Regions from separate parts of the Rhodococcus sp. NPDC054953 genome, predicted to be linked through region 3. Evidence: riboswitches for the same ligand, from Rfam matches in the RefSeq annotation. Region 3 holds a riboswitch; each other region holds the start of a gene.
The links. A riboswitch is a leader RNA that binds a small molecule or an ion and turns the genes downstream of it on or off. The one in region 3 is predicted to bind cobalamin.
Positions count from the first base shown of each region.

Region 1: linked by a shared signal. The riboswitch ahead of ACWF62_RS05940 (VWA domain-containing protein) and the one ahead of ACWF62_RS02645 (ABC transporter substrate-binding protein) in region 3 are both predicted to bind cobalamin.
Region 2: linked by a shared signal. The riboswitch ahead of ACWF62_RS03150 (FecCD family ABC transporter permease) and the one ahead of ACWF62_RS02645 (ABC transporter substrate-binding protein) in region 3 are both predicted to bind cobalamin.

Region 1 covers NZ_JBSGXD010000005.1:166,669-176,695, forward strand. The annotation lists gene ACWF62_RS05915 (methionine ABC transporter ATP-binding protein) at 1-980, shown strand, start outside; gene ACWF62_RS05920 (methionine ABC transporter permease) at 977-1,645, shown strand; gene mtr (mycothione reductase) at 1,712-3,097, opposite strand; gene ACWF62_RS05930 (alpha/beta hydrolase) at 3,094-4,104, opposite strand; gene mqo (malate dehydrogenase (quinone)) at 4,225-5,763, shown strand; adenosylcobalamin (AdoCbl) riboswitch at 5,834-5,994, shown strand; gene ACWF62_RS05940 (VWA domain-containing protein) at 6,003-7,940, shown strand; gene cobO (cob(I)yrinic acid a,c-diamide adenosyltransferase) at 7,986-8,600, shown strand; gene ACWF62_RS05950 (cobyrinate a,c-diamide synthase) at 8,594-9,985, shown strand; gene ACWF62_RS05955 (cobalamin biosynthesis protein) at 9,978-10,027, shown strand, end outside.
Region 2 covers NZ_JBSGXD010000003.1:17,734-27,760, forward strand. The annotation lists gene vanR-O (vancomycin resistance response regulator transcription factor VanR-O) at 99-785, shown strand; gene vanS-O (vancomycin resistance histidine kinase VanS-O) at 778-1,878, shown strand; gene ACWF62_RS03120 (UDP-N-acetylglucosamine--N-acetylmuramyl-(pentapeptide) pyrophosphoryl-undecaprenol N-acetylglucosamine transferase) at 1,811-2,962, opposite strand; gene ACWF62_RS03125 (hypothetical protein) at 2,962-3,570, opposite strand; gene vanX (D-Ala-D-Ala dipeptidase VanX) at 3,603-4,211, opposite strand; gene vanO (D-alanine--(R)-lactate ligase VanO) at 4,208-5,248, opposite strand; gene vanH (D-lactate dehydrogenase VanH) at 5,245-6,297, opposite strand; gene ACWF62_RS03145 (VOC family protein) at 6,502-7,092, opposite strand; cobalamin riboswitch at 7,134-7,352, shown strand; gene ACWF62_RS03150 (FecCD family ABC transporter permease) at 7,477-8,514, shown strand; gene ACWF62_RS03155 (ABC transporter ATP-binding protein) at 8,514-9,284, shown strand; gene ACWF62_RS03160 (ABC transporter substrate-binding protein) at 9,285-10,027, shown strand, end outside.
Region 3 covers NZ_JBSGXD010000002.1:205,403-215,429, forward strand. The annotation lists gene purB (adenylosuccinate lyase) at 1-29, shown strand, start outside; gene ACWF62_RS02605 (MarR family winged helix-turn-helix transcriptional regulator) at 81-497, opposite strand; gene ACWF62_RS02610 (ABC transporter ATP-binding protein) at 588-2,432, shown strand; gene ACWF62_RS02615 (HIT family protein) at 2,488-2,937, shown strand; gene ACWF62_RS02620 (PaaI family thioesterase) at 2,987-3,661, shown strand; gene ACWF62_RS02625 (SelT/SelW/SelH family protein) at 3,658-3,975, opposite strand; gene ACWF62_RS02630 ((2Fe-2S) ferredoxin domain-containing protein) at 3,980-4,744, opposite strand; gene ACWF62_RS02635 (ABC transporter ATP-binding protein) at 4,741-5,553, opposite strand; gene ACWF62_RS02640 (FecCD family ABC transporter permease) at 5,550-6,608, opposite strand; gene ACWF62_RS02645 (ABC transporter substrate-binding protein) at 6,605-7,588, opposite strand; cobalamin riboswitch at 7,620-7,801, opposite strand; gene ACWF62_RS02650 (phosphoribosylaminoimidazolesuccinocarboxamide synthase) at 7,936-8,820, shown strand; gene ACWF62_RS02655 (S9 family peptidase) at 8,839-10,027, shown strand, end outside.

The DNA of each region.
Region 1 (10,027 bases), on a different contig from region 3:
CAGTCGGAGGCTCGGGGGAGGTCGCGGCCCTGCGCGGCATTGACCTCGACATCGCCGAGGGCGAGATCTTCGGCATCGTCGGGCCGTCCGGGGCGGGCAAGTCGACGCTGCTGCGCTGCCTGAACCTGCTCGAGCAGCCCACCAGCGGGCGCATCCTGCTCCGCGGTGACGACCTGTCGCGGCTCTCCGGTGCTGGCCTGCGGGCCGCCCGCCGCCGCATCGGCACCGTGTTCCAGCAGTTCAACCTGCTGCACTCGCGGACCGTGCGGGCCAACGTCGAGTTCCCCCTCGAACTGGCCGGGGTGGGCCGGGCCGAGCGCCGCGCCCGCGCCGACGAACTGATCAAGCTCGTCGGGCTGGCGGGCAAGGAGAAGGCGTACCCGTCGCAGCTGTCCGGCGGCCAGCAGCAGCGCGTCGGCATCGCCCGCGCGCTCGCGTCGAACCCGGACGTGCTGCTGTGCGACGAGGCGACCAGCGCCCTCGACCCGGACACCACCGACCAGGTGCTCGACCTGCTCGCCGAGGTGAACCGGGCGATCGGCGTCACCGTCGTCCTCATCACCCACGAGCTCGGGGTGCTGCGCCGCATCTGCACGTCCGCGGCCCGGCTCGACGACGGCCGCATCGCCGAGACCGGGCGCATCCTCGACCTGGTCGCCGCGCCCGGCTCGATCCTCGGCTCGGCGATCGTCCCGGTCGGGGGAGACCCCACCGAGGAGGTGAGCGACACCGCGATCGTCACCACCATCGGCGACGACGCGCACGGCCCCTGGCTCTCCCAGCTCGTCCGGGCACTCGACGTCGACATCTCCGTCGTCGGCGGCCGCGTCGAACAGGTCGCCGGGGTCACCGTCGGTCGGTTGCGGCTGAGCTTCGGACCCGATGTCCGCCGCGCGGACGTTGAGGCGTTCGTCGCCGCCCAGCCGAACACCACGCTCGCGTGGGGCGCCGACGCCCACCTGGAAGGGGTGCTCTCGTGAACAAAACGTCCTGGCAGGACTCGCTGCCCGACGTGTGGGAGGCGACCCTCGAAACGCTGTACATGGTTGGCGTCGCGTTCCTGCTCACCGTGGTCGGCGGCGTCCTCATCGGGGTGGTCCTGCATCTGACCTCGCCGTCCGGGTTGTGGCCGCAGCGGGCGTTGAACGCGGTGCTCGGCGCGATCGTCAACGTGTTCCGGTCGCTGCCATTCCTGGTCCTGATGATCGCGCTGATCGGGTTCACCCGGCTGATCGTCGGCACCGCGATCGGCCCGACCGCCGCGATCGTGCCGCTGACGATCGGCGCGATCCCGTTCTATGCCCGCGTCGTCGAGTCCGCGCTGCGGGAGGTGCCCGTCGGCCGGGTCGAGGCCGCGCAGGCGATGGGCGCCACCAACGGGCAGATCGTCCGCACGGTGCTGCTCCCGGAGTCGTTGTCGGCGCTGATCGCGGGCGCGACCCTGACGTCGGTGCTGCTCGTCGGGTACTCGGCGATGGCCGGTGTGATCGGCGGCGGCGGGCTCGGCGACTTCGCGATCGTGTACGGCTACCAGCGGTTCAACACGCCGGTGCTGCTCGTCGCGGTCGTGGTGCTGATCGTCATGGTGCAGATCATGCAGACGATCGGTGACCGCGCGGTCCGGGCACTGGACCACCGCAAGTAGGCGCGCGCTCCGCGAACCGTGCGTGCGGTGCACCCCGGCCGGGGTGCTCCGCACGCACGGTTCCGGTCAGAGGCCAAGCAGCGCGTTCTCGACGACCTCGGTGAGCGCGGGATGAATCCAGTACTGCCCCAACGCCATTTCCCGGGCGGGCAGGCCGAAGCTCATCGCCTGGATCAGCGGCTGGATCACCGTCGACGCCTGGGCGCCGAGCACGTGCGCGCCGACCAGGCGACCGGTGCCGCGGTCGGCGATCACCTTGCACAGTCCCTCGTCGTCCTCCATCGCCCACCCGTAGGCGACGTCGGCGTAGCGCTGCACCTTCACCGCGACATCCAGGCCCCGCGCGCGGGCCTTCGCCTCGGTCAACCCGACCGTGGCGATCTGCGGGTCGGTGAACACCGCGGCGGGCACGAACCTGTGGTTTGTTCGCGCCAGTTCCGTGCGGGCCGGGTCGGCGCCGTTCCCCCAGGCGTCGCGCAGCAGGTTCGCCTGCACCACCCGCGCCTCGTGATTGGCGACGTGCTTGAGCTGGTGCGGCGACGACACGTCCCCGAGCGCGAAGACGCCCTCGGCGGCGGTGCGCTGGAACTCGTCGACGACGACGCGGCCCCGATCGTCCACGTCGACGCCGGCGGCGCTGGCACCGAGCCGGTCACCGTTCGGGGTGCGGCCGGTCGCGACGAGCAGCGTGTCCCCGGCGACGACGGTGCCGTCCGCGAGCACCGCCTCGACGCCGCCTGCGGCGTCCCGCAGCTCGGCGACCGGATTTCCGAGGTGCACATCCCATTTCGAGCGCGCGAGGTCGGTGAACCGCTGCGAGATGTCGACGTCGAGGTCGCGCAGCAGGCGGTCGCCGCGGCCGATGATCGACACCTGGGCGCCGAGGGCGGAGAAGACGTGCGCGAATTCGGACGCGATGAACCCGCTGCCGAGGATCACCAGCCGCTCGGGCAGGTCGGGCAGGCGCATGATGTCGTCGTTGGTGACGTACCGGACACCGCTGCGGGTCACCACGTCGGGGATGACCGGCCGGGATCCGGCGGCGATCACCACCTGGTCGGCGGTGATGACCTCCCCGGTTCCGGTGCGGATGGTCCGGGGGCCGGTGAAGGTCGCGTAGCCGGGGAACACGGTGGTGTTCGGGCTGCCGTCCCGCCGATACCGTTCGCCGCCCTCCGAGATCGGGTCGATGCGGCCGAACACCCGTTCCACGATGTCGTTCCACCGCACCTTTTCCACCCGCGCGTCGACGCCGTAGCGGGACGAGTCCCGGATGGTGCGCGCGACCTCGGCGGCGTAGACGAACATCTTCGTCGGGATGCAGCCCACGTTCAGGCAGGTGCCTCCGAACGTGCCGCCCTCGCAGACCGCGACGGTCATGTCGGCGAACCGGTCGTCGAGAATGGTGTTGCCGGAACCGGATCCGATGATCGCCAGATCGAAGTGGGTCACGAGGGCCGCCCTTCCGTCGCGCCCTGCCGCTCCAACCAGTCCAGCCACTGATCGACCTCGTCGAACGCCTGTTTGCGGGGCACCTCGCGGGACAGGAACACGTCGTGCCGGGCACCTTCGATCGGAACGATGGTGGTGCGGTCGCCCAGGCAGCCCGCCCAGCGCGCGATCTGCTTGACGTCGAGCACCAGATCCGCGGCCTCCGACTTCTCCGTGTACCGCATCGAGTAGTGCGTCACCTTCGAGCGCAGGATCAGCGACGGCACCCCGATGTCGAGGCCCCGATGCAGCCGCGCCTGCGCGCGGCGGACGGCGCGCAGCCACCCGAAGGTCACCCCGTACCCGCGCAGCGGCTTCCATTCGAGGTCGTAGTCCCATTCGCCGCGTTGGCTGCGGTGCAGGGTGCGGCCGTACACGTCCATCGGCGGCTGCTTGAGTTCGAGCTTGTCCCGGAGTCGGCCGACGGTCCGGATCGCGACCGTCCCGACGTTGCGCACGTACGACGGGCCCTGCAGGTCGAACCACGGGCTGTTGAGGATCGCCCCGGCGACCCCGGCGGCCGCGCTGCCCCCCGGCCGGGCATTGAGCCGGTCCAGCCACATCGGCAGGATCAGGCCCCCCGTGGAGTGGGCGGTGAGCAGCACCGCACCGCCCTGCACCTGGTCGCGGACCGTCGCAAGCGCCCACTCCAGTTCGGCGTCGTACAGTGCGAGATCCGTCACGAAGTGCGGGGTCTGGCCCGGCCGCCGCGAACGGCCACACTTGCGCAGGTCCAGCGCGAAGAAGTCGTATCCCCGCCCGTGGAAGTGCTCGGCGATGTGGGTCTGGAAGAAGTAGTCGGTGAATCCGTGCAGGTAGAGCACCGCGCGGCGGCGGGGTGTCGCCCCGTCGGGCCGGTATCGGACGAGGGTCGCGACCACCTCGCCCTCCCCGTCGGGATCCGTGCCGAGCGGCAAGGTCGTCTGTTCGTAGCCCTCGCCAAGGAGGTCCCGCACCCAGGTGGTCACAGATCACAATCGTAGTGGGCGTTAATGTGAACTCGGGGGAGCACAATTGAGGCGAGGTCAACCCCGCTCATACGCGCGGGTAACCTACTCCGCGTGCAGTCGGCGTGACTGCCGCTGCCAATGGACAAGGAAGTCGATTTTCCAGTGTCAGACAACACCGCGGTACACAAGACCGATGTAGTTCTCGTGGGTGCGGGCATCATGAGTGCCACGCTCGGTGCCCTGCTCCGGCAGCTGCAGCCGGACTGGTCGATCAGCGTGTTCGAGCGTCTCGACGCCGCCGCCGCCGAGAGCAGCGACCCCTGGAACAACGCAGGCACCGGACACTCGGCGCTGTGTGAGCTCAACTACACGCCTGCGACCAAGGACGGCTCGGTGGACATCACCAAGGCCGTCAACGTCAACGAGCAGTTCCAGGTGTCGCGGCAGTTCTGGGCCTACGCGATCGAGAACGGCATCCTCACCGAGCCGAAGGAATTCGTCAACCCGATCCCGCACGTGAGCTTCGTGCACGGGGCGGAGAACGTAAAGTACCTGCGGGCCCGCTACGACGCCCTCGCCGGCCACCCGCTGTTCGCGGGGATGGAATACACCGAGCGCCCCGACGAGTTCGCCAAGCGCCTGCCGCTGATGGCCACCGGTCGTGACTTCTCCGATCCGGTCGCGTTGAACTGGACCGACGGCGGCACCGACGTCGACTTCGGCGCCCTGACCAAGCAGCTGCTGGGCAACATCGGCGCCACCGGCGGCACCGTCCACTTCGGCCACGACGTCCGCAACATCACCAAGCAGTCCGACGGCAGCTGGACCCTGAAGGTCGTCAACCAGCGCACCGGCGACAAGAAGACCGTGAACGCGAAGTTCGTCTTCGTCGGCGCGGGCGGCGGTGCGCTGCACCTGCTGCAGAAGTCGGGCATCGCCGAGGCCAAGGGCTTCGGCGGCTTCCCGGTCTCCGGCGAGTTCCTGCGCTGCACCAACCCGGAACTGATCGAGCAGCACAACGCCAAGGTCTACGGCAAGGCCGCGGTCGGCGCACCCCCGATGTCGGTGCCGCACCTCGACACCCGCGTCATCGGCGGCAAGAAGGGCCTGCTGTTCGGCCCGTACGCCGGCTGGTCGCCGAAGTTCCTCAAGAACGGCAAGGTCACCGACCTGCCCGGATCCATCAAGCCGAACAACCTGATGTCGATGCTCGGTGTCGGCGTCACCGAACTCGGCCTGACGAAGTACCTCATCGGTGAGCTCCTGCAGTCGGCCGACGACCGGATCGAGACGCTGCGCGAGTTCGTGCCGCGCGCGACCGGCGGCGACTGGGAACTGATCACCGCGGGTCAGCGGGTGCAGGTGATCCGCAAGAAGGGCGGCGGGGGCGTGCTCGAGTTCGGCACCGCCGTCATCAACGCCGCGGACGGCACCATCGCGGGTCTGCTCGGCGCCTCGCCCGGCGCGTCCACCGCGGTCCCCGCGATGCTCGACGTCCTGCAGCGGTGCTTCGGGGACCGGTGGAGCGCATGGGAGCCGCAGCTCAAGCAGATGGTCCCGTCGCTGGGTCTGAAGCTGTCCGACAACGAGTCGCTGTTCCGTGAGGTGTGGGACTGGAGCAACCGGGCGCTCGAGCTCGAGGCCCCCGTCGAGGTCGCGGCCGCCGCATCCGCCTGATCCGTCCACCCGTTCACCGGCCGTCACCTGCCCAGGTGGCGGCCGGTGTCGTTGCACCGGATAGAGTTCGCGGCGAACATCATGTTTCCCGTCGCGGGGAAGTCCTGTGGAAGTCAGGCGCGGTCCCGCCACTGTGACGGACACCGAGCCACGATCGGTTCCGAAGTCAGATTGCCGCGGCGGCGGAACTTTTCGTCCGACCCCCGGCGCGGAGACCGGGGAGTGAGGAGAGTGGCGCCGTGACGCAACAGGATTCGGCAGACCCCGGTTTTCCGTTCAGTGCCATCGTCGGGCAGGACCAGCTGCGGCTGGCGCTGACCCTGTGCGCCGTGCATCCCGGCATCGGCGGAGTGCTGGTGCGCGGCGAGAAGGGCACCGCGAAGTCGACGGTGGTCCGCGCGCTCGCCGCGCTGCTGCCCCCGACGGCGGGCGGCGACCCGGCCCGCCTGGTGGAACTGCCGGTCGGCGCCACCGAGGACCGGGTGATCGGCTCCCTCGACCTGGAGAAGGTGCTCCGGGACGGCGAGCGTGCCTTCCAGCCCGGCCTGCTGGCCGCCGCCCACGACGGTGTGCTCTACGTCGACGAGGTGAACCTGCTGCACGACCACCTCGTCGACGTGCTGCTCGACGCCGCAGCCATGGGCCGCGTCCACGTCGAACGCGACGGTGTCTCGCACTCCCATCCCGCCAAGTTCGTCCTCGTCGGAACAATGAACCCGGAGGAGGGCGAGCTGCGTCCGCAGCTGCTCGACCGGTTCGGCCTCGCCGTCGACGTCGCCGCGTCCCGAGACGTCGACGTCCGCATGCAGGTGATCCGCCGCCGCCTCGACTTCGAGGCCGACCCCACCGGATTCGCGGCCGGCTACGCGGGCGCCGACGCCGACACCGCCGCCAGGATCGCCGCCGCGCGGGCCGCGCTGCCCGCGGTCGGCCTGCCCGACACCGAGCTGCGCCGGATCGCCGCGCTGTGCGCCTCCTTCGACGTGGATGGAATGCGCGCCGACCTGGTCCTGGCCCGCACCGCGACCGCGCACGCGGCATGGCGCGGTGCGACCGAGGTCGCCGAGCCGGACGTGCGGGTCGCGGCCGAGCTGACCCTGCCGCACCGCCGCCGCCGCGACCCGTTCGACGAACCGGGCCTGGACCAGCAGCAGCTGGACGAGGCGATGCGGGACGCCGACGAGCAGGCCCGCAGTCACTCCGAGCCCGAGCCCGAGCATGACCCCGAGCCCGACCCCGACCCGGACGGTCCCGGTGGCGGCGCCCCCGCCCCGGACGCCGGTGGCCCCGCACCCGACGCCCCCGCCCCGGATGGTGCGGCGCAGGCCGAGGAACCAGAATCGACCGGCCCCGGCGCGCCGCCGGAACGCCCGGTCGGCGCGCCGACCGGCCAGTTCCGCACCCGGCTGCTGACCGTCCCCGGCGTCGGCGAGGGCGCGCCGGGCAGGCGGTCCCGGTCCCGGTCCGTACGCGGGCGGACCGTGCGCGCGACCACCGACCCCGGTCGCGGCCTGCACCTGGTCGCCACCCTGTTCGCCGCCGCCGAGCACCAGTCCACGCGTGGGCGCACCGACGGCCGGATGCTGTTGGCGCCCGGAGACATTCGGGGCGCGTTGAAGGAGGGGCGCGAGGGCAACCTGATCGTGTTCGTCGTCGACGCGTCCGGGTCGATGGCGGCCAGGGACCGGTTGTCCGCCGTCACCGGTGCCGTGGTGTCGCTGCTCCGCGACGCCTACCAGCGGCGGGACAAGGTCGCGGTCGTCACGGTCCGCGGCGCGTCCGCCGAGGTGGCGCTGCCGCCGACCTCCTCCGTGGACATCGCGGTCCGCAGGCTGGCGTCGCTGCGCACCGGTGGGAGAACCCCACTCGCGCAAGGGTTCCTCACGGCCCGCGAGGTGGTGCTGCGGGAACGGCTGCGGGATCCGCACCGGCGTGCGATGGTCGTCGCCCTCACCGACGGCCGCGCCACCGGCGGCACCGACCCGGTGCACCGGGCGAAGGTCGCGGCGGGTCTGCTCGCCGACACGGCCGCCGCCGCCGTCGTCGTCGACTGCGAGACCGGGATGGTCCGGCTGGGGTTGGCCGCGGAACTCGCGACCGCGCTGCGGGGGGCCTGCGTCCGGCTCTCCGAACTGTCCGCGGAGCAGGTCGCCGGCGTCGTCCGCGCGGCCGCCTGACCGACCGTCCCCTGCCCAACCCCCAACCCGACGAGGAGAATTCGCATGCCCAAGGGTGTCCCCGACAACGTTCCCGACGACGGGCTGACCACCAGGCAGCGTCGCAACGCCCCCGTCCTGGCCGTGCACACCGGGCCCGGTAAGGGCAAGTCCACCGCCGCGTTCGGGATGGCGCTGCGCGCCTGGAACCAGGGCTTCGACATCGGGGTCTTCCAGTTCGTCAAGTCCGCCAAGTGGAAGGTCGGGGAGGAGGCCGCGTTCCGGGCGCTCGGCGACCTGCACGAGTCCACCGGGGCAGGCGGCCGGGTGTCCTGGCACAAGATGGGCGACGGCTGGTCGTGGACCAGGAAGAAGGGCGACGACGAGGACCACGCCCGGGTCGCGCTCGACGGCTGGCGGGAGGTGGCCCGGCGGATCGAACGCGAGGAACACCGGTTCTACGTCCTCGACGAGTTCACCTACCCGCTCAAGTGGGGTTGGGTCGACGTCGACGAGGTCGTCGACGTCCTGGTGCGCCGTCCCGGCCAGCAGCACGTGGTGATCACCGGCCGGGACGCCCCGCAGGCGCTGCTCGACGCCGCCGACCTGGTCACCGAGATGACGAAGGTCAAGCACCCGATGGACGCGGGCCGCAAGGGGCAACGGGGCATCGAGTGGTAGATCGCGCCGTCCCGGCGGTGGTGATCGCCGCACCCGCATCGGGCAGCGGAAAGACCACCGTCGCAACGGGACTCATCGGTGCGCTGCGCGCTGCGGGGGACCGGGTCGCCCCGTTTAAGGTGGGCCCGGACTACATCGACCCCGGCTATCACGGCCTCGCGGCGGGCCGGGTCGGGCGCAACCTGGATCCGGTGCTGGTCGGTGCGGACCGGATCGGCCCGCTGTACCGGCACGGCAGCGCGGGTTGCGACATCGCCGTCGTCGAGGGCGTGATGGGGCTGTTCGACGGCAAGATCGCGGACCCCGCGCCGGACGGGGCGGCCGAGGGCTCCACCGCGCAGGTGGCGGGGCTGCTCGGCGCGCCCGTGGTGCTCGTCGTCGACGCCCGCGGCCACAGTCAGTCCCTCGCCGCGGTGCTGCACGGCTTCGCGACCTTCGACCGGAACGTCCGGATCGGCGGGGTGATCCTGAACCGGGTCGGCAGCGCCCGGCACGAGCAGGTGCTGCGCCAGGCCTGCGAGCGGGTCGGGATCCCGGTCCTCGGTGTGGTGCCGCGCCTGGCCGAGCTGGCGGTGCCGTCCCGGCACCTGGGTCTGGTGACCGCCGTCGAGCACGGCGGCGCCGCCACCGCCGCGGTGGGCGCGATGACCGACCTGATCGCCAGGCACGTCGACCTGGACGCGGTGCGGGCACTGGCATCGTCGACGGTGACTGCGCTGGCGTGGGACCCGGTCGTCGCGGTCGGCCCTGCGGTCGCGGGTGCCCCGGTCGTCGCGGTCGCTGGCGGTGCGGCCTTCACGTTCGGGTACGCCGAGCACCGGGAACTGCTCGAGGCGGCAGGAGCGCGGGTGCAGCTGTTCGACCCGGCCACCGACGACCTCCCCGACGGTGCCGCCGCGCTGGTGCTGCCCGGCGGGTTTCCGGAGGAGCACGCGGCGGCGTTGGCCGCGAACACCGCGTTGCTGACCTCGGTGCGGGAGCGGGCGCGCCGCGGCATGCCGATCCACGCCGAATGCGCCGGACTGCTGTACCTGACCCGCGCCCTCGACGGGCATCCGATGTGCCGGGTGATCGATGTCGACGCCACCTTCGGTTCGACGCTCACCCTCGGTTACCGGGAGGCGGTGGCGCTCGCCCCGTCCGTGCTGTTCGCGGCCGGGGAACGGGTGGTCGGCCACGAGTTCCACCGGACCGCGCTCGCCGCGCAGTCCGCCGACGGCTGGGCGCCCGCGTGGGGCTGGCACGCGAGCGGAGCCGCGTCCCGGGAGGGCTTCGTTGGCGGGGGAGTGCACGCGTCCTACCTGCACACGCATCCGGCGGGGAACCCGGACGCGATCCGTCGATTCGTCCATGCGGCAAGCGAGTTCGGTGCCCGACATGGTTGACCTGGTGGTCGGCGTCGGACTTCGGTCCGGGGTGCGGCACGA
Region 2 (10,027 bases), on a different contig from region 3:
TGATGATGATGCCGCCGCCGCTGCGGTAAGGCGCTGTGCCGGCCCGACGGCGATTTTTGATACGCCGGCGATATGCGCGGCCGCCTACCATGGCGAGCATGCGGGTGTTGGTCGTCGAGGACGAGCGGTTCATGGCGGAAGCGATCCGTGATGGGCTGCGCCTGGAAGCGATCGCGGCCGACATCGCCGGTGATGGGGACACGGCCCTGGATCTGTTGGGCGTCAACACCTACGACATCGCCGTCCTCGACCGCGATATCCCCGGCCCGTCCGGTGACGAGATCGCCCAGCGCATCGTCGCTTCCGGTGGCGGCATGCCCATCCTGATGCTCACCGCCGCGGACCGGTTGGACGACAAGGCCTCCGGGTTCGAGCTCGGTGCCGACGACTACCTCACCAAGCCGTTTGAGCTGCAAGAGCTCGTGCTCCGTCTCCGGGCACTCGACCGCAGGCGCGCGCACAGCAGGCCGCCGGTGCGGGAGATCGCTGGTCTGCAGCTGGACCCGTTCCGTCGCGAGGTCTACCGGGACGGCCGGTACGTCGCGCTGACCCGGAAGCAGTTCGCGGTGCTCGAGGTTCTCGTCGCCGCCGAGGGCGGGGTGATCAGCGCCGAGGAGCTGCTGGAGCGGGCGTGGGACGAGAACGCCGACCCGTTCACGAATGCGGTGCGCATCACGGTCTCGACGTTGCGCAAGCGGCTCGGCGAACCGTGGCTGATCGCCACGGTGCCGGGGGTCGGGTACCGCATCGATACCGAACCGGACGCCAGAGGCGACGGTGGCTAGAGCACCCGGGTTGGGCGTTCGCCTCAAGCTCACGCTCAGCTATGCCGGGTTCCTCATGCTCGCCGGTGTTTTGCTCCTTGCGGCGGTGTGGGTCTTCCTGCTGAGAGGGCGGTCCACGAACTTCCAATTCCCTGATCTGGCCGACTTTGCCCGGGTCTTCGACCCGAGCAACTTCGGCCCCGTGGTGTTTGTCCCGGCGGCGATCTTGGCGCTCGGGTTCTTGCTGGTGTTCGGCCTTATCGGTGGTTGGATTCTCGCGGGCCGCATGCTTGCCCCGTTGACGCGCATCACCCGCGCCGCGCGGGAGGCGGGGAGCGGCTCGCTGTCATACCGGATCGAACTGGAGGGACGCAACGACGAGTTCCGTGAGCTTGCCGATGCTTTCGACGCCATGCTCGCGCAGCTCGAAGCACGCGACGCCGCGCAGCAGCGATTCGCCGCCAACGCCTCCCACGAGCTGCGCACCCCGCTGGCGATCACCCAAACCCTTCTCGATGTCGCCCGCAACGATCCGAACCGCGACGGCGGCGAACTCGACGAACGCCTCCGCGCGGTCAACACCCGAGCGATCGAGCTCACCGAGGCATTGCTCCTGCTCAGCCGCACCGACCAACGGTCCTTCAGCCGCGAAGACGTCGACCTGTCGCTCATCGCGGAAGAGGCCGCCGAGACGCTCCTCCCGTTCGCGGAGAAGCGCGGCGTCAGCATCGAGACCTCCGGGGACATCGCGCCGGTCAGCGGCTCACACGCACTCCTGCTGCAGTTGACGACGAACCTGCTGCACAATGCGATCGTCCACAACCTCCCCGAGCACGGCAGCGTGCAGATCAGCACCGCCGCCGGCCCCGAGTCCGTCCTGCTCACGGTCGAGAACACCGGCGACAAGCTCAGTCCACAGTTGGTCTCGACACTCACCGAGCCGTTTCAGCGGGGCACCGCTCGCACCCGCGGGGACGAGGCGAGGGTGGGCCTTGGCCTGGCGATCGTCAAGAGCATCACCCAGGCACACGACGGATCCCTCACGCTCAGCCCCCGAGCCGCAGGCGGGCTCGCCGTCGCGGTGCGCCTGCCCGCCGCTCCGCGACGACCGTAAGCACGTGCCGGGCCAGCCGCGAACCCACGTCGGGTGCGCCGGCTGCCAACGCATGCGCCGACATCGTCGCTCTCCGTTCGGTATCGGCGAGCAGCGGGATCAGGGTGGTTTCGATCCATGCCGCGGTGAGATCGGCATCGTCGACGATCACCGCCCCGCCGGCAGCAACGACCGCCTCCGCGTTCCAGCGCTGCTCACCGCCGCGCAGCGGCAGCGGCACATAGACGGCAGGTAAGCCGACAGCGGCGAGTTCGGCGCATGTCATCGCCCCCGCGCGGCAGATCGCGACGTCGGCCGCGGCGTAGGCGTACTGCATCTCCTCGACGTACGGGACGACGACGTAGGCCGGGTCGCCGGGGTCGGCGTCGGGCGGCTCGACAATGCGCTGGGGCCCGGTGATGTGCAGCACCTGCACGCCGGCCGCCCGCAACGCTGTTGCCGCGTCGGCCACGGCGGCGTTGATCGTGTTGGCTCCCTGCGAACCGCCGGTGACCAGCAGGACCGGCTCGTCCGGGCGCAGGCCGAACCGTTGCCGGGCCGCCTCGCGCAGCGCGGCCCGGTCGAGCCCGGTGATCGCCGGCCGCAGCGGGATGCCGATCGCGCTGGCGTGCGCCAGGTGGACACGGGGCGCGGCGGTGAAGACGTGGGTCGTCATCCGGGCCGCCAGTCGGTTCGCCACCCCAGGCCGGGCGTTCGCCTCGTGGACGACGATCGGCATCCCCCGCCGGCGGGCGGCGAGATACGCGGGCAGCGCCACGTAGCCCCCGAAGCCCACCACGACCTCGGCCCGCACGCGGTCGAGTATGGCCCCGGTCGCCCGGACGGAGTCGCGCAGTCTGCCCGGCGTGTGCAGCAGGTCGCGGCTCAGCGTGCGCGGCAGCGGCACGGGCGGGATCAATTCGAGCGAATAGCCGCGGGCGGGGATGAGCGTGGTGTCCAGGCCACGGCCGGTGCCGAGCGCGGTGATCTCGGCCGTGGGCTCCAGCAGGTTCAGCGCGTCGGCGAAATTCATCGCGGGCTCGATGTGCCCGGCCGAATGGCCGCCAGCGACGACGACGCGCGGGGCGGGTTCGCCGGCCGACATCACGATGCCCCTCGGAGCAAGATTCCCCGGTTGGCATGAAACCGCTCGAATACCTGCAGGGGCAGGGCCGCAGAGTCTGAATTGTGGGAGTAGCCCGACGGATTATGAAACCGCACCACCCCATCATTGATGGCGTAGATCAGCACAAGGTGGCCTCCTCGTCGCGGCTCGTGGGTGTCGGGATCGCGAATCTCGGGGGATACCGAGGCGATCATGACCTGGCCGGGCCGCAGCTCCCGGGCCGATACCTGAATCGGGGTGTGCTCGACCAGTTGGCAGTCGAATCCGAATTGGGTGCTGACCCACGCCATGAATGGCCGGTAGAGCAGGCCGTGGACCTTGCCCGAAGACTCCACCTCGTAGCAGCCCCACTCGACGGCCAGCGCAAGGAGTTCGCCTATCGACAGTCGGACATCAGTCCAGCCGTGGAGCAGCGACTGGAGGCACGCCAAGCCGCAGACCTTGCGGGACCAGAACAGGTATTCCTCGCGCGAGCGATATCCGTCGGAGGCCCAGTCGTGCAGTTTCGATGGGTCGGTGTGTCGCAGGAAGACCTCCAGCCCCGATGGGCCGGTCCGCCGCATCACGACCTCGTCGTTGTTCGCCACATGTCCCCACTGCGAGACACAATGGAGACCCATCAGGTGATCGGAAAGTCGAAGTAGACGTCGGGGTAGGGTTCGCGTTTTAGCGTGTAGTGCCACCACTCGCAGTCGTACCGATCAAATCCGCAGTCCTCCATGAGGGAACGAAGAAGCGCACGATTCTTGGACTCGATGGGCGTGATTCCTCGCGCTCGATGACCCGAGATCGGGTCCATGAGGTCGTGGCCGCCACCCATTGGCGCAAGGTCACCGGTCGCGAGATGATAGAGCGTCAGGTCAACGGCGCCGCCCCTACTGTGACCCGACTGGGTTGCCACGTATCCCTTTTCGAGGATCTCGGGTCGGGCGATATTGGGATAGTGGCGCTGCTTCGTCTGGCCATCCTCCGGCTGCTGCGACCAGCGTAGGAAGCTGTCGACGGCGCGTCGAGGACGATAACCGTCCCAGAGAAGCAATCCGAAGCCGAGGGACGCCGCCTTCTCGCGTACCTGCGCGAGGGCAACGCACAGCGCCCGGGTGCCGACGATCCGATTCGCGAGGTAGCCGTCTACCGGCTTGCCGGTGAAATTGTCCCAGGTGGCGTACTTCGCATCCCAGCGGACCCCGGGCACGAGCGCGTCGACGTAGACGAAATCGTCGTTCATCGCTTCGTCCCGCGCATTGTCATCGAGATGAGCCGGTCGATCATGTCGGAGATCGGCAGTCCCGCGGCGGCCATCATCCGCGGATACCGGCTGTACGACGTCAAGCCGGGCATGGTGTTGACCTCGTTGAGGACCACCCGCCCGTCGTCGGCGAGGAACATGTCAACGCGGGCAAGTCCCTTGCAGCCCAGGGTGCGGTAGATGGCCTTGGCGGTCTCTTGGACGAGCAGGCGCGATTCGTCGGAAATGTCGGCGGGAACAATGAACGTCGAGTTCTCCGATCCGGTTTCGGGCGATTCCTCCTGGTGGATCCGGAAGAATCCGTGCGAGAGGTCGACGCGGTCCACCTCCCCAGTGATCAGGCCGAATCGTTCACCCAGGACCGCGCAGCCGATCTCGCCGCCGGCCACGGCTTCTTCGATCAGGACCTTCGAGTCGTACTGTCGCGCCGCGCTCAGCGCCTTCGGCAGCTCATCCGCACGGGTGACCTTGCTGACGCCGAACGATGAACCCGAACGGGCCGGCTTCACGAAGACCGGATAGCGAAGTCGATCGGCGTCGACCTTCTCGTTCGCCGCGACAACCCGAAAGGTCGGCGTGGCGATTCCCGCGCTGGTGGCGACGGTGTAGGCCAGGGCCTTGTCCATGCACACGGCCGAGGCCTGGATGTCGCAGCCGATGTAGGGGATGCCGGCGAGCTCCAACAGGCCTTGGATCGCGCCGTCTTCGCCGAGCGTGCCGTGCAGTACCGGGAAGACGAGGTCGAGGCGCACGGTTTCGTAGCGCCCCTGCTCCATGACCAGCAGGCCGTGCACACTTCGATCGGGTGACAGCACGGCGGGACCCGCGCCGTGATTTTCCCAATCCGCATCGGGGCCGTCGCAGAGCTTCCACTCGCCGTCGGTCGAGATGCCGATCCAGAACGGTTCGTACTTCTCCGTGTCGAGATTTCTTGCCACCTCTCGCGCCGACTTGATGGAGACGGGATGTTCTTCGGAAGCCCCTCCGAAGATGACCCCGACCTTCAATCTGTTCATGCTGTTCTCCCACGTGCAAAGTTGAGGCAGTTAATGAGGCTGTTTTCGACGGTGTCGTTCAAGGCGTGGTCCGTGTAGTAGGCGGAATGCGGACTGATCAGCACATTCGGCAGGCGCTGCAGCCGCACCAGTGCCTTGTTCTCCATCACCGTGTTTCGGCAGTCGGCGTAGAAGATCCCTTCCTCGCCTTCGATGACATCGAGCGCCGCGCCGCCCAACCGGCCGCTCTCCAACGCGGAGAGGAGGGCCTCGGTATCGAGCAGCGGTCCGCGACCCGTGTTGACGAGGTACGCGCCGTACTTCATCCGGTCGATGCGTTGGCGGTCGAGGAGATGGTGTGTGTCCGCGGTGAGTGGAGTGTGGAGCGTGACAATGTCGCTCTGCCCCAGCAGTTCATCGAGCGGAACGTAGTCGGCGGAGGCGTGAGGCCTGCGGTCATGCGCCAGCACGTGGCAGCCAAATCCCCGCAGCCGGTCGATGACCGCTGTGCCGATGCGCCCCGTTCCGATCACCCCGACGGTCAGGTCGCGCAGCTCCCTGCCGCGCCTGTCATTCAACCGGTAATCATGCGTATCTGCATGGCGGACAATGGTTTTCGCGTGGCGCACGGCCATCAGCATCAACATCAGTGTGTAGTCGGCCACGCTGTCGGGCGAGTAGTCGACGTTGCCGACCGAGATGCCGATGCTCGCCGCGAATTCCACGTCGATGTGGTTGTACCCGACGCTTCTGGTGGAGATGTACTCGACGCCGACTCGGCTCAGCGCCAGCAGCGTGGCATGGTCGATCTGCGTCTTGTGGCTCACGCTGATGCATCGGTTGCCCCGCGCCAGTGCAGCATTGGCTTCACCGACCGCTTCCTCGGTGATGCTTGGCGCAAGCCCGAGGCGGGTTCCCATCTCGCGGAACACCACGGCTTCGTCGTGACCGCATCCGAAGACGGTGACCCCGGTGGTCGGGACCGCCGGGGGTGACGAATCGTCGGGCCCTCGGGCGCACCGCACCGCGATCGCGTCGCTGTCGATCAAACCCAGGTCGTTGTAGGACATGCCGACAGTCAAGACAACGCGGAGTTGCCAGCGCGTATGCATTTTTCGATATCCCGGCGATATGCCGTCCGTGGGGTTGCGACGACCTCACCGATGCAGCGCGCCCGCCCGCCAAACGACTCGACATCGCCACCACCAACGACCGGACCACTAGCTCCGTCGTTCAGCCCGTTCCGGGCCCGCCGGACGGACAGACCAATGCGCTCAGGGTGCGACGCTGAGCTGCCACACGTGACCGTCCGGGTCTGCGCACAGTGCCGTGTATCCCCACGGCTGGTGCTCGGGTGCGGCGAGCACCGTGCCGCCGGCGCTCCTGATTCGCTCGACCAGGACGAGGAGCTCCCGCTCGGTGGCAACGCCCATGCCGAGGAGGCACTCGCTGGTGCCATCGGGAGCCAGTGGGCGGTCCTCGCCGAGGACCCAGTCGAGGCCGTCGGCCGGGATGAGCGCCAACATCGTGCGCTGGTCGATGCGGAACGACAACGGTTCCGGGACGCCGTCCTCGGCGGGTTCGCCGACGAGGTCGAATCCGAAGGCGCTGCGGTAGAACCGCATCGAATTCACGCGATCGGCAATCGGCAGGCTGATCTGGACGCCGCGGGCACTGGTCGACATCACCACTCCGTTCGGGTCGAGTCTATGGTCCCAGTACTGACCTTCCCGGACCGTCGAAATCATCGCCCCGGTGGGCGGCGCTATGCCGCCGGTGTGACCCGGACGCGCAAGGCGGACCTGATCGAGCACCGGCAGGAACTGCGGGATCCCCGCCTCGACGCCGACCGCTGGCGCGCCCACCGCGACCGGATCCCGGCCCGATTCGCGGCGCCGACCCTGAGTGCTACTGTGGCCGCGCGTTGGTTACCGTCCGGCTCGTGCCGGGCGGTTCGTAAGAGGGAATCCGGTGGGAAACCGGAGCTGCCCCGCAGCGGTGTGTGGAAACGACCGCGGCCATCAGCACTGGGTGTGAGCCCGGGAAGCGGCCGCCAGTAGGAGAATTCGGGTTCGCCCGATCCGTGTCCACGAGCCCGAAGACCTGCCAGCGCGGCCATGCCGCCGGCGTGGTCGCCTGTCGACTCCGAGGGAGCGGTCGACGAGGATGCGGGCACCGCTGTGCCCGCACGTCGTTGCGCGCACCGCCCGGTGAGGCTGGCACCTGCATCCAGGTGAAAGTGGTCGATGATGCGCCGACTGCCCGTCGCCCCGTTGGCCATCGGCCTGGTGGCCGCGCTCGCGGTCGTCTCCGTCCTGGCGTTGATGCTCGGCACCGCACCCGTTCCCTGGCGTGACACCACCGGATTCCTGTGGGCCGAACTGACCGGCGGGCCGGTCCTCGCGCCGGACCTCCCGAACTATCGGATCGTGACCGACTCCCGACTGCCGCGAGTGTTGTTGGCCGCGTTGGTCGGTGCCGGATTGAGCGGGGTCGGGCTGATCGTGCAGGCGATGGTGCGCAACGCGCTGGCCGACCCGTACGTGCTGGGCATCTCCTCGGGTGCCTCGGTGGGCGCCACGTCGGTGGTGCTGTTCGGCACCTTCGGCGCGCTCGGCCTGTACGCGCTGTCGACCGCCGCGTTCCTTGGCGCGCTCGGGGCCACGATCCTGGTGTACCTGATGGCCCGGTCCTCGGCGGGGCTGGTTCCGCTGCGCCTGGTCCTCACCGGGACCGCCCTCGGGTACGGGTTTTCCGCTGCCACAACGGTGTTGGTGTTCATGGCACCGCACGGGGACGCGGCGCGGTCGGTGATGTTCTGGCTGCTCGGCAGCCTCGCCGGTGCCACCTGGCAGGCGGTGCCGCTGGCGGCGGCGGTGACCGTGATCGGGTTGGCGGTCATCGCGGCCTGTGCGCGCCGGCTGAACGCGCTGTCGATGGGTGACGAGGTCAGCGCGGCGCTCGGGATCGACGCGAGCCGCTTCCGGCTGTTGCTGTTCGTTGTCGCCGCGGTCATGACCGGATGTTTCGTGTCGATCTGCGGCGCCGTTGGTTTCGTCGGGCTGGTGGTACCGCACGTGGCCAGGCTGCTGGTCGGCGCCGACCATCGCCGGCTGATCGTGGTGACGCCGTTGCTCGGCGCGGTGTTCCTGGTCACCGCGGACCTGCTGGCCCGCACCCTGATTCCGCCGCAGGAACTTCCGCTGGGCGCGATCACCGCCGCGGTCGGGGTCCCGCTGTTCGTACTGCTGATGCGGCGCCGCGGCGCCCTGGCGGGGGTCGGCTGATGCGGGTCGACTATCGGGACGTCACGGTCGAGATCGGCGGCACCCGGATCCTCGAGGCGGTGACCCTCGCAGCCGAGGAGGGCACCTTCGTCGGCGTCGTCGGGGCGAACGGTAGCGGCAAGTCCACCCTGCTGCGCTGCCTGTATCGGGCGTTGTCGCCCGCGGCGGGCCGGATCCTGGTCGGCGGCACGGACATCGCCGCGATCAGCATGCGCGAGAACGCACGTCAGGTCGCGGCCCTGACCCAGGACAGCCCGATGCAGTTCGACTTCACCGCGGCCGAGGTCGTGGCCACCGGCCGCCTGCCGCATCAGTCGGCGTTGCGCAGAGCCGACCGCCGCGACGTCGGCCTGTGCCGCGACGCGCTGGCGACCGCCGACGCGTCGCACCTCGAGCACCGCAGCTTCCTGTCCCTATCCGGCGGGGAGCGGCAACGCGTCCTGATCGCCCGCGCGCTGGCGCAGCAGCCGCGGGTGCTGGTGCTGGACGAGCCGACCAACCACCTCGACGTCCACCACCAGTACAGCGTCCTGACCGCGGCCCGGAACCTGGGCATCACCGTGATCGCGGCGCTGCACGACCTGAACCTGGCCGCGCAGTACTGCGATCGGCTGTTCGTCCTCAGCGGTGGCCGGCTCGTGTGCACGGGGACACCGGACGAGGTCGTGACGGCCGACGTGCTGCGGCGGTGGTTCGCGATCGGCGGGCACGTCGTCACCCATCCCCGGCTGGGTGTTCCCCAGATCATCTTCGACGAGAAGGAGTACTAGATGAGGTCCCGACCCTGGACGGTCGCGATGGCAGCGGCGAGCGTGTTCGCGTTGACGGCGTGCGGCGCCGACGTGCAGGACGCGGCCGCCGAACCCACCGGAGAGTCGGTGACCGTCACCAACTGCGGCGCACCCCTGACCGTCGACGGCATCCCGCAGCGGGTGGTCACCAACGACACCGCGATCACCGAGATGATGTTCGCGCTCGGCCTCACCGAACACCTGGCGGGCTACACCAGCTACCCGGGCAAGGAGCGGGACATCGCCACCTCGCCGTGGCGGGCCGACTTCGAGACGGCCCCGCAACTCGGGGATGCGTTCACCCGGGAGGTGGTGCAGGCGGCGAACCCCGACTTCGTCTTCGCGGGCTGGAACTACGGGTTCAAGGAGTCGACGGGCCTGACCCCGGACTGGGTGCGCTCGATCGGCGCCGTCCCCTACCAGCTGACCGAGGCCTGCAGGCAGCCCGACACGGACCGCCGCGGGGTGATGGAACCGCTCGACGCGCTGTACGCGGACCTGGCGAACCTCGGGGACATCTTCGGTGTCCGGGACCGGGCCGACGACCTGGTCGCCGGGTATCGCGAGCAGGTGGCCGAGGCGACGGCGTCGGCGCCGGCCGGGCAGGAGCCGGCCCGGGTGTTCCTGTTCGACAGCGCAACCCCGGAGCCGTTCACCTCCGGCCGGACCGCGGCGCCGTCGCAGATCATCCGCGAGGCGGGCGGCAGCAACATCTTCGACGA
Region 3 (10,027 bases):
CGGGCTACGCGCCGGCCCCGATCCTCTAGGCGGCTCCGCCGCCCGTGAGTCCTTTTGGCCCCTAGGTGGGCCAAAAGGACTCACGGGCGCCGCAGGCGCTCCAGGATCCGGCGCAGCTCGGCGCGGTCGTGGTCGTCGAGGGCGGCGAAGTAGTCGTCGGCGTCGGCGTCGCGGGTCCGCCGCAGGTCGGCGACGGTGCGCAGGCCGGACGGGGTGAGTCGGACGCAGATCGCTCGACGGTCCGCCGCGTCCGGGACCCGCTCGACCAGCCCGCGGTCCTGGAGCCGGTCGACCACCTCGGTCGCCGAGCGGGGTGCGATTCGCAGCGACTTCGCGACGTCGCCGAGCCGTGGTTCGCCGCGCCCGATGACGTGCAGCGCCCGGTATTCGTGCGGCGTCAGCTGCCACGGTTCGAGCGAGTCCAGCCAGCGCCCGCGCAGCCCCCGTGCGGTCGACATCACGAGATCCCGGAGCGTGTCGGGACGGTCGGTGGTCATGGTGATTCACCCTACAGCTGCTTGACGGTTACCTCATGGTGAGGCAACCTCAGTATGTCTTACCCCGACACTTTCGAGAGGGGTGGTCACATGACAGGCCCCCACTTCGGCGGACCCGGACCGGGACGCCCGACGAAAATCGATCCCGCCGATCGCGCCCAACTGGCCGAGCAGCCGGTGAGTCTGCGCCGGATCGGCGCACTGTTCGCCCCCTACCGCACCCAGATCGCCGTCGTCGTCGCGTTGATCGTGGCGTCCTCGGTGATCACGCTCGCCAACCCGTTCCTCGTCCGCGCCGTCATCGACCGCGCCATCCCGCAGCAGAACGTGCCGCTGCTGGTGTGGGCGGTGATCGCGATGCTCGCCGTGACCGTCGCCGGCTCGGTCCTCGGCGTCGTCCAGACCTGGATTTCCACCACCGTCGGCCAGCGCATCATGCACGGCCTGCGCACCAGCGTGTTCACCCACCTGCAGCGGCAGTCGCTCGGCTTCTTCACCCGCACCCGCGGCGGCGAGATCCAGTCCCGCCTCACCAACGACATCGGCGGCATGCAGACCGTCGTCACCTCCACCGCGACGTCGATCGCGTCGAACGTCACCACCGTCGTCGGCACCGCGGTCGCGATGGCCGTGCTCAGCTGGCGGCTGTCCCTGCTGTCGCTGATCGTGCTGCCGCCCGCGATCTGGCTCACCCGCCGGGTCGCGCGGATGCGACGGGAGATCACCGCGCAGCGCCAACGCACCCTCGCCGACCTGCAGACCCAGATCGAGGAGTCGCTGTCGATCAGCGGCATCCAGCTCGGCAAGACCCTCGGCAACGGGCCCGCGATGTCGCAGCGGTTCGCGGACACCTCCGCACACCTGTCCGACCTCGAGGTCCGGGCGCAGCTGTCCGGCCGCTGGCGGATGGCCACGATGAACATCGTCTTCGCGGCGATCCCTGCGCTGCTCTACCTGGTCGCGGGCCTGCCCGCGACGTCCGGTGGCATGTCGATCGGCACCCTGGTCGCGTTCACCGGCCTGCAGGGTGCCCTGTTCCGGCCGCTGATGAGCCTGCTCGACGTCGGGGTCTCGGTGACCAGCTCGCTGGCCCTGTTCAGCCGCATCTTCGAATACCTGGACCTGCCCGTCGAGATCGACGACCCGGAGCGTCCCGTCCCGATGCCCCGCGGCGCGGTCGCGGGCACCGTCCGCTTCGAGGACGTCACCTTCCGTTACCCGGGCGCCGACCGCGACGCCGTCGGCCGCGTCACCCTCACCGCACCGGCGGGCAGCTCGCTCGCCCTGGTCGGCGAGACCGGGTCCGGCAAGACCACGCTCGCGTCGATGATCGCCCGGCTGCACGACCCGACCTCGGGCCGGGTCAGCATCGACGGCGTCGACCTGCGCGACATCACCCTCGCCGAGCTGTCCGACCTGGTCGGTGTCGTCTCCCAGGAGACCTATCTGCTGCACGCCAGCATCCGCGACAACCTGCGGCACGCCAGCCCCGCCGCCACCGACGCGCAGATCGAGGACGCCGCCCGCGCCGCCCAGGTGCACGAGCTGATCGTCTCGTTGCCCGACGGCTACGACACCCTGGTCGGGGCTCGCGGCCACCGGTTCTCCGGCGGCGAGCAGCAGCGCCTCGCGATCGCCCGCACGCTGCTGCGGGACCCGCGGATCCTGGTCCTCGACGAGGCGACCAGCGCCCTCGACAACGAGACCGAGGCCGCCGTGCAGCGCGCCATCGACGCCGTCAGCCGGGGGCGCACCACGATCACCATCGCGCACCGGCTGTCCACGATCGAGGGCGCCGACCAGATCGTGGTCCTCGACCACGGCCGTGTCGCCGAACGCGGCGACCACGACGAGCTGGTCGCCCGCGGCGGCCGGTATGCGGCGCTGCTCGAGCGCGGCGGCAGGCCAGCGGCCGAGCTCGTCCCCGCCGGGTAGCGGACGCCGGGACCCGCACGCCACGCCCGGGCGCGGCGTGCCTACGGTGGCGGGCATGCCCTGCGTCTTCTGCGCCATCGTCGCCCGCACCGCCGAGGCGAGCATCGTCCACGAGGACGAGCACACGCTCGCGTTCATGGACATCCGCCCGTTCACGCCGGGACATCTGCTCGTGGTCCCGAGGGTGCACGCGTCGGGGCTTGCCGAGCTCGACCCGGAGGACGGGCGGCGGGTGTTCGCGGTCGGGCAGCGGATCGCGACGGCGCTGCGGGCGGGCGGTCGCGGGGTCCCCGGCGAACCCGAGGACGGCCCCCGCGCGGACGGGGTCAACCTGTTCCTCGCCGACGGGGTCGCGGCGGGCCAGGAGGTGTTCCACGTCCACCTGCACGTCATCCCGCGGAGCGCTGGCGACGGGTTCGGGCTGCGGGGCAGGCCGACGACCCCGCGCCGCGACGACCTGGATTACCTGGCAGGCACGATCCGGCGACGGCTCGGCACCGGCTGATATGTAGCATGCACATCGCGTGTTTCGTGAAGATCCGGAGTGAGGCGACGTGACCGAGCAGATTCCCGACCAGCAGCTTCTCTACGTCAACGACGGGCTGTCCGACGAGGAGATCCAGCAGCAGGCCGACCGCTACGGTCCGTTGACCGACAGCGTCCGGGCGCTGATCGCGGCCACCCTGCAGACCGAGGTCGACGACCCGGAGATCCGGCGCGCCAGGGAACTCGTCGAGGAGGCCACCGCGCTGCTGCGGGCCAAGGCGATCCCCGGGCCATATGGGGTCCGCTGGGGCGCCTCCGGGCGGAAGCGGGCCTGGGGCAACGCCGCCGACGGGCTGCGCAACGCGGTCGCGCCGCCCCTCGACATCCAGCACGACGCGGACGGGCTCGGCTGGGCCGAATTCCACCTCGGACCGCAGTACGAGGGCCCGGCCGGACTCACCCACGGCGGGGTGTCGGCGCTGATCCTCGACCAGCTCCTCGGGGACACCGCGGTCGCTGCGGGCAGCCCCGGCATGACCGGGACGCTCACCCTGCGCTACCGGCGTCCCACCCCGCTCGGCAGGCTCCGCGCCGAGGCACGGTTCGACCGGATCGAGGGGGTCAAGGCGTTCGTGAAGGGGCACATCGCCGACGCGGACGGGGTGACCGTCGAGGCCGAGGGCATCTTCATCCTGCCGCGCTGGGCGCGGGAGGCCACCGACGCCGCGGCCACCGCCGGTTAGGACAGGCCGGTTGCTGGCCTGCCGCTGCGCGGGTCCACCGGCCGGTCCGCGTGGCCCAGGTCCCGGCCGGGGGCGACGACGTCACGGACCCGCTGCTTGAGCACCTTCGCCTCCGGGAACCCGCCGTCGCGGGACCGATCCCACACGGGGGTGCCGTCGACGTCGACGACGAACACCCCGCCGGTGCCGGGGACGAGGGCGACCTCGCCGAGGTCGGCGCCGAACGTGGTCAGCAGTTCCTGCGCCAGCCACGCCGCCCGCAGCAGCCACTGACACTGCGTGCAGTACGTGATGCGCACCCGCGGGGATCCCATCCGGTCAGCCTGCCAGCTCGGGGTCGGCCGGGTCCCTGCGCGCCCGGCGCTGCCCCGCCCACGCGGTGACCGGTCGGCCCGCGATCAGGTGTTCGTCGACGAACCGGTCGACGCGGTCCGCCGTCAGCGCGGAATACCAGACGTCGTCCGGGTACACCGCGACCACCGGCGCCTGCGAGCACGGAAACATGCAGCCGGTCAACGTGATCAGGACGTCGTCGTCGCCGAGGCCCCGAGCGGTGACGGCGTCGTCGACGGCCCGTCCGGTCTCGGCGCCGCCGCGCGCCGAACACCGCGGTCCCCGGCACACCAGCACGTGCCTGGTGAAGCCGGGCACCTCGTCCCACGCGGGGGAGGTGAGCGGTGCGGTGGTGGTGCGGGCCGGGGCGGTCGGTCCGGTGATCGCCGCCTCCAGCAGATCCGGGTAGGTGGCGGTGTCGGTGAGCGGTGCCGCGATCCGCACATCCGGGGTGCTGGCGTCCCCGCGCCCGCGCAGCCAGTGCCCGATCACCCGGCGGAACCACGCGTCCATCTTCCGGTCGAGCACGGTCTGCGCGCTCACCACGACCACCTCGGACGCGCCCGCGCCCGCGGCCTCGTCCAGCGCGGCCGTCACGGTCGTCCCAGTGCCGCCGAGGACCGCGGTCCGGAACTCGGTGCCGGGGTGCCTGCCGCGCAGCACGCCGAGCGCGCCGAGCACCTGGTCGCGGGGGTCGTCGCCGCGGTCCGTCGGGGCGGTGACAATCACCCAGCGTCGAAAATCGTTCATGGTGTTGCCCTTTCGATGTCCGCGCCGCGCGTGCCGCACAGCACCACCATCGGGCGCCCGGTGCGGGGATGCGGCTGCACGAGCGCGTCGAGGCCGTACACGTCGGCCAGCAGGTCCGCGGTGAGGACGGTTTCGGTGGGCCCCTCGGTGATCACCCGGCCGTCGTGCAGCACCACCAGGTGATCGCAGTACATCGCCGCCAGGTTCAGGTCGTGCATCGCCGCGACCGTCGTCAGCCCCCGCGCCCGGATCAGGTCCAGCAACTCCAGTGATGCGGACACGTCGAGGTGGTTCGTCGGCTCGTCCAGCAGCAGCACGCACGGCCGCTGCGCGAACGCCCGCGCCAGCTGCGTCTTCTGCCGCTCGCCGCCGGACAGGTTCCGCCACACCCGGTGTCGCAGGTGGCCGATCCCGGCCGCCGCGAGGCCGTCGGCGACGAGGTCGCCGTTGCCGAGGCCTGCGGGGCGGGCCCAGCCGCCGCGGTGCGGAATGGTGCCGAGCTCGACGATCTGCTCCACGGTCAGGTCCAGGTCGGTCGCCGAATGCTGCTCCACCAGCGCGACGGTGCGCGCGAACTCCCGACGGGCGATCGCGGTTGCGGGGTCGTCGCCGAGCAGCACTCGTCCGCGGTCGGGGCGCACGAGCCGCGCCATCGCCGACAGCAGCGACGTCTTGCCGGAGCCGTTGGGGCCGATCAGCCCGGTCACCCGCCGGGACGGCGCCCGGCAGCTGACCCGGTCGAGGATCGTTGCGCCGTCCACCGACCAGGTGAGGTCCTCGACGCGGACCTCGGGGGAGTGGTGGCTCATCCGCGGGCCCCCCGCCTGCGCAGCAGCAGGACGAAGACCGGGACGCCGACCACCGCGGTGACGATGCTGATCGGCAGTTCCCGCCCCGGCAGGATCGTGCGGGCCGCGACATCCGCCCACACCAGCAGCACCGCGCCGACGAGTGCGACGACGGGCAGCAGTCGGGCGTGCAGCGGTCCAGTGAGCATCCGGGCGGCGTGCGGGACGACGAGCCCGACGAAGCCGATCACCCCGGCCTGCGCGACGAGGGCGGCGGTGCACAGCGACGCCACCCCGTACAGCACCCAGCGGGAGCGGTCGACGTCGGTGCCCAGGCTCGCGGCGGCGCGCTCGCCGAATGCGAACGAGTCCAGCACCCGGGCGTGCCCGAGCATCACGACGGCGGTGACCGTCACGACCGCGGCGATCGCCACCAGCCCCGACCACCGCACCCCCGCGACCGACCCGAGCGTCCACTGCAACACCCGATGGGCGGCGTCCCGGTCCCCGAGCAGCACCAGCGCCGACGTCACCGCCGCCGCGAACTGCCCGACCGCGATGCCCGCCAGCACCAGCCGTCCCGGCAGCAGGGCACCCGACCGGGACGTCGAGATGAGGAACACCAGCAGCAGGCACCCGAGCGACGCGACGAACGCCGCCGCCGCCACCGACCCGACCCCGAGGACGCCAGCCGTCCCGACCCCGGCGGTCAGGGCGAGCACCGCGCCGAGCGAGGCGCCGCCGGACATGCCGAGCAGGTAGGGGTCGGCGAGCGGGTTGCCGGTCAGCGACTGCAGCACCGCCCCGCACAGCGCAAGCCCGGCCCCGACCAGCGCCGCCGCGAGCACCCGGGGCAGCCGCAGGTCGACGACGATGTGCGTGGTCAGCAGGTCGGTGCCGGGACCGAGCCCGAGCCGCCCGGCGACGGCCTCGACGACGGTGCCGATCGACAGGTCAGCAGCCCCGATCGTCACCCCCGCCGCGCAGCTCACCGCGAGCAGCGCGGCCAACGCCAGCGCCCAGCCCGCTGCGGTCGTCGACCTGACCCGGGTGGGCACCCGGGTTGCCGCGCTCATGCCGGGCCGCCGCCCAGTTGCTCGGCGACCAGCGTCGCGCCCTCGATCAGTCGCGGTCCGGGGGTGCTCGCCGAGAACGGGACGACGACGAACGCATCGCCGCGCACCGCGGTCAGGTCCCGCAGCGCCGGATCGGCGCGCAGGTACGCCTTTTTCTCCTCGGCGGTGTCCCACGACGCGTCGGCCAGGACGATGACGTCGGGGTCCGCGGCCAGCACCGTCTCCCAGCTGCCGTCGGCCCAGGCCCCGTCGACCCCGGCGAAGATGTTGGTGCCGCCGACCGCATCGATGATCAGCTGCGGGCCGCCCGCATTGCCGCCGACGTACGGGATGTCGGTGTTGCTGTCGTACCAGAAGATGCTCTTGCCCTCCGCCGGTGCGGCTGCCTCGATGCCCGCGACCGTCTCGCGCATCTGCGCGACCACCGCCGCCGCCTCGGATTCGTGGCCGAACAGGGTGCCGTAGTCGCTGATCTCGGTGCCGATGGAATCCCACGCGACCGGCGGGCGCGCCCCGCGGTCCGGGCAGCCGAACGGCGAGACGTAGGTGCCGATGCCGAGGTCGTCGAACGAGTCCTGCGAGCCGACGGCCTTGTCGTCGAACGCGGTCGCATACGACGCCAGCACCAGATCCGGTTTCGTCTCGAGCAGCGCCTCGCGGCTCGGGTAGTCCTTCTCGTTCAGCGGCGGCACCTGCGCGTACGCGGCCTGCCACCGCGGGGCGATGGTGTCGTCGAGGTATGCGGTGCCGACCAGGGCGTCCTGCGCCCCGATCGACAGCGCCGTCTCGGTGGCCCCCTGGTTGAGGGTGACGCCGCGTTCGGCCGGGCCGTCGAGGGTGACGGTGCGTCCGCAGTTCTGCAGGGCGATCGCGGCGGTGTCCGGGGCCGGGTCCGACCCGGCGCACGCGGAGAGGAGGAGCGTGGCCGCTGCGGTGGCGGCGCCGGCGGCGATGGCGCGGGGTGAAACGGGGGTACGCAAGGTGACCCGCCTTCCATGACTCGTGGAAAACGTGCAGGCAGGTGTCGCGGCCGGTCTCCTGGCTCGGCAGGGTGACCGCCGACCACGCCTTCCCGGATGTGCGCATCCAGTGGCTGGGGCGAGCCCCGGGTGGTCGACCAACCTGCCCACAGTGGCGAGTACCGCGCCGGATTCGTACCGGACTTCCCGTTCACCGTGACACCGGGAGGAAGGATAGACGACCGGATGTCTGCCTTGTCCGGGTCGGTGCTGTACACCCGCGCCGAGCGAACGGCGCATTCGTTCGATGTGATCGACTGAACGCTTCCGTTCAGTCGGTCGGCGGGGCGGGCAGATAGGGTTGGTTCGTGCGCCCCTCACTTTCCGACTACGCCCACCTGGCCGGCGGCAAGGTCCGCGACCTCTACACCATCGACGACGAGCACCTGCTGCTCGTCGCGAGCGACCGGATCTCGGCCTACGACCACATCCTCAGCACCCCGATCCCGGACAAGGGGCGGGTGCTGACCGCGATGAGCGTGTTCTTCTTCACCCGGCTGACCGCCCAGAACCACCTGGCGGGCCCGCCGGACGACGAGCGGATCCCCGCCGAGGTGCTCGGCCGAGCCCTGGTGGTGAAGAAGCTGAACATGGTGCCCGTCGAGTGTGTTGCGCGCGGCTACCTCACCGGGTCGGGGCTGGCCGACTATCAGAGCACCGGCGCGGTGTGCGGTGTGCAGCTGCCGGAGGGCCTGGTCGAGGCGTCGCAGCTGCCGGAACCGATCTTCACCCCGGCGACCAAGGCCGCGCTCGGCGACCACGACGAGAACGTCGACTTCGCGACCGTCGTCGACCAGCTCGGCCAGAACCTCGCCTTCAAACTGCGCGAGGACACCCTCGACATCTATACGCGCGCCGCGATTTTCGCGTCTGAGCGCGGAATCATCCTCGCGGACACCAAGTTCGAGTTCGGGATCGACGCCGACGGCAACCTGGTGCTCGCCGACGAGGTGCTCACCCCCGACTCGTCGCGGTACTGGCCCGCCGACGGCTACGAGGCGGGACGGGTGCAGCCCAGCTTCGACAAGCAGTTCGTCCGCAACTGGCTGACCGGTCCCGAGTCCGGCTGGGACCGGGCCTCGGACACTCCGCCGCCGCCGCTGCCGCAGGAGATCGTCGACGCCACCCGCGCCCGCTACATCGAGGCCTACGAGCGGATCTCCGGGCTGTCCTTCGCCGACTGGATCGGGTGACGACATAGGCTGACGGGCATGAGCTCGCCTGATGCCGGACCCCCGGTCGCGAAGAAGGTCCCCCAGCCGCGCACCCATCACGGCGACACGTTCGTCGACGACTACGAGTGGCTGCGGGACAAGAGCGACCCGGAGGTCGTCGCGTATCTCGAGGCGGAGAACGCCCACACGGACGCGCGGACCGAGCACCTGGGGCCGCTGCGGGAGGCGATCTTCGGCGAGATCAAGTCCCGCACCCAGGAGACCGACCTCTCGGTGCCGTCCCGGATGGGGCAGTGGTGGTACTACTCGCGCTCGTTCGAGGGCAAGCAGTACGGGGTGCACTGCCGCTGCCCGATCGCGTCCGCCGACGACTGGACCCCGCCGGTGCTGACCACCGACGCCGAGATCCCCGGCGAGCAGGTGTTGCTCGACGGCAACGAGCTCGCAGAGGGGCACGACTTCTTCGCGCTCGGCGCGCTGTCGGTGACCCTCGACGGCAGCCTGCTCGCGTACTCCGTTGACACCGCGGGCGACGAGCGCTACCTGCTGCGGTTCAAGAACCTCGACAGCGGCGACCTGCTCGCCGACGAGATCGCAGGCACGGCGCCGGGCGCCACCTGGTCGCTGGACAACCGGCACGTTTTCTACCTGACCGTCGACGAGGCGTGGCGCCCGGACACCGTCTGGCGGCACGAATTGGGCACCCCGCGGTCCGCGGACGTGCGGGTCTTCCACGAGCCCGACGAACGCTACTGGGTCGGCTTCGGATCCACCCGCAGCGAGAAGTACCTGACGATCTGGATCGGGTCGAAGATCACCTCCGAGATCTGGTACCTCGACTCGGCGGACCCGGAGGGCGAGTTCACCGTCGTCCTGCCCCGGGAGGAGGGCGTCGAGTACGCCGTCGACCACGCCGTCGTCGGCGGCGAGGACCGCTTCCTGATCCTGCACAACGGTGCCGTGGACGGGGTGAAGGCGGAGAACTTCACCCTCGTCGACGCCCCGGTCGCCGACCCGAGTGAGCAGCGGACGCTGATCGAGCACCGCGCCGACGTTCGGCTCGAGGACGTCGACGCGTTCGCGGGTCATCTGGTGGTCACCTACCGGCGGGAGGCGTTGACCCGGCTCGCGGTGTGGCCGCTGACCGGGGCGGGCTACGGCGAGCTGCGCGAACTGGAGTTCGGCGAGGAGCTGTACTCGGTCGGTGCGGGCTCCACCCCGGAGT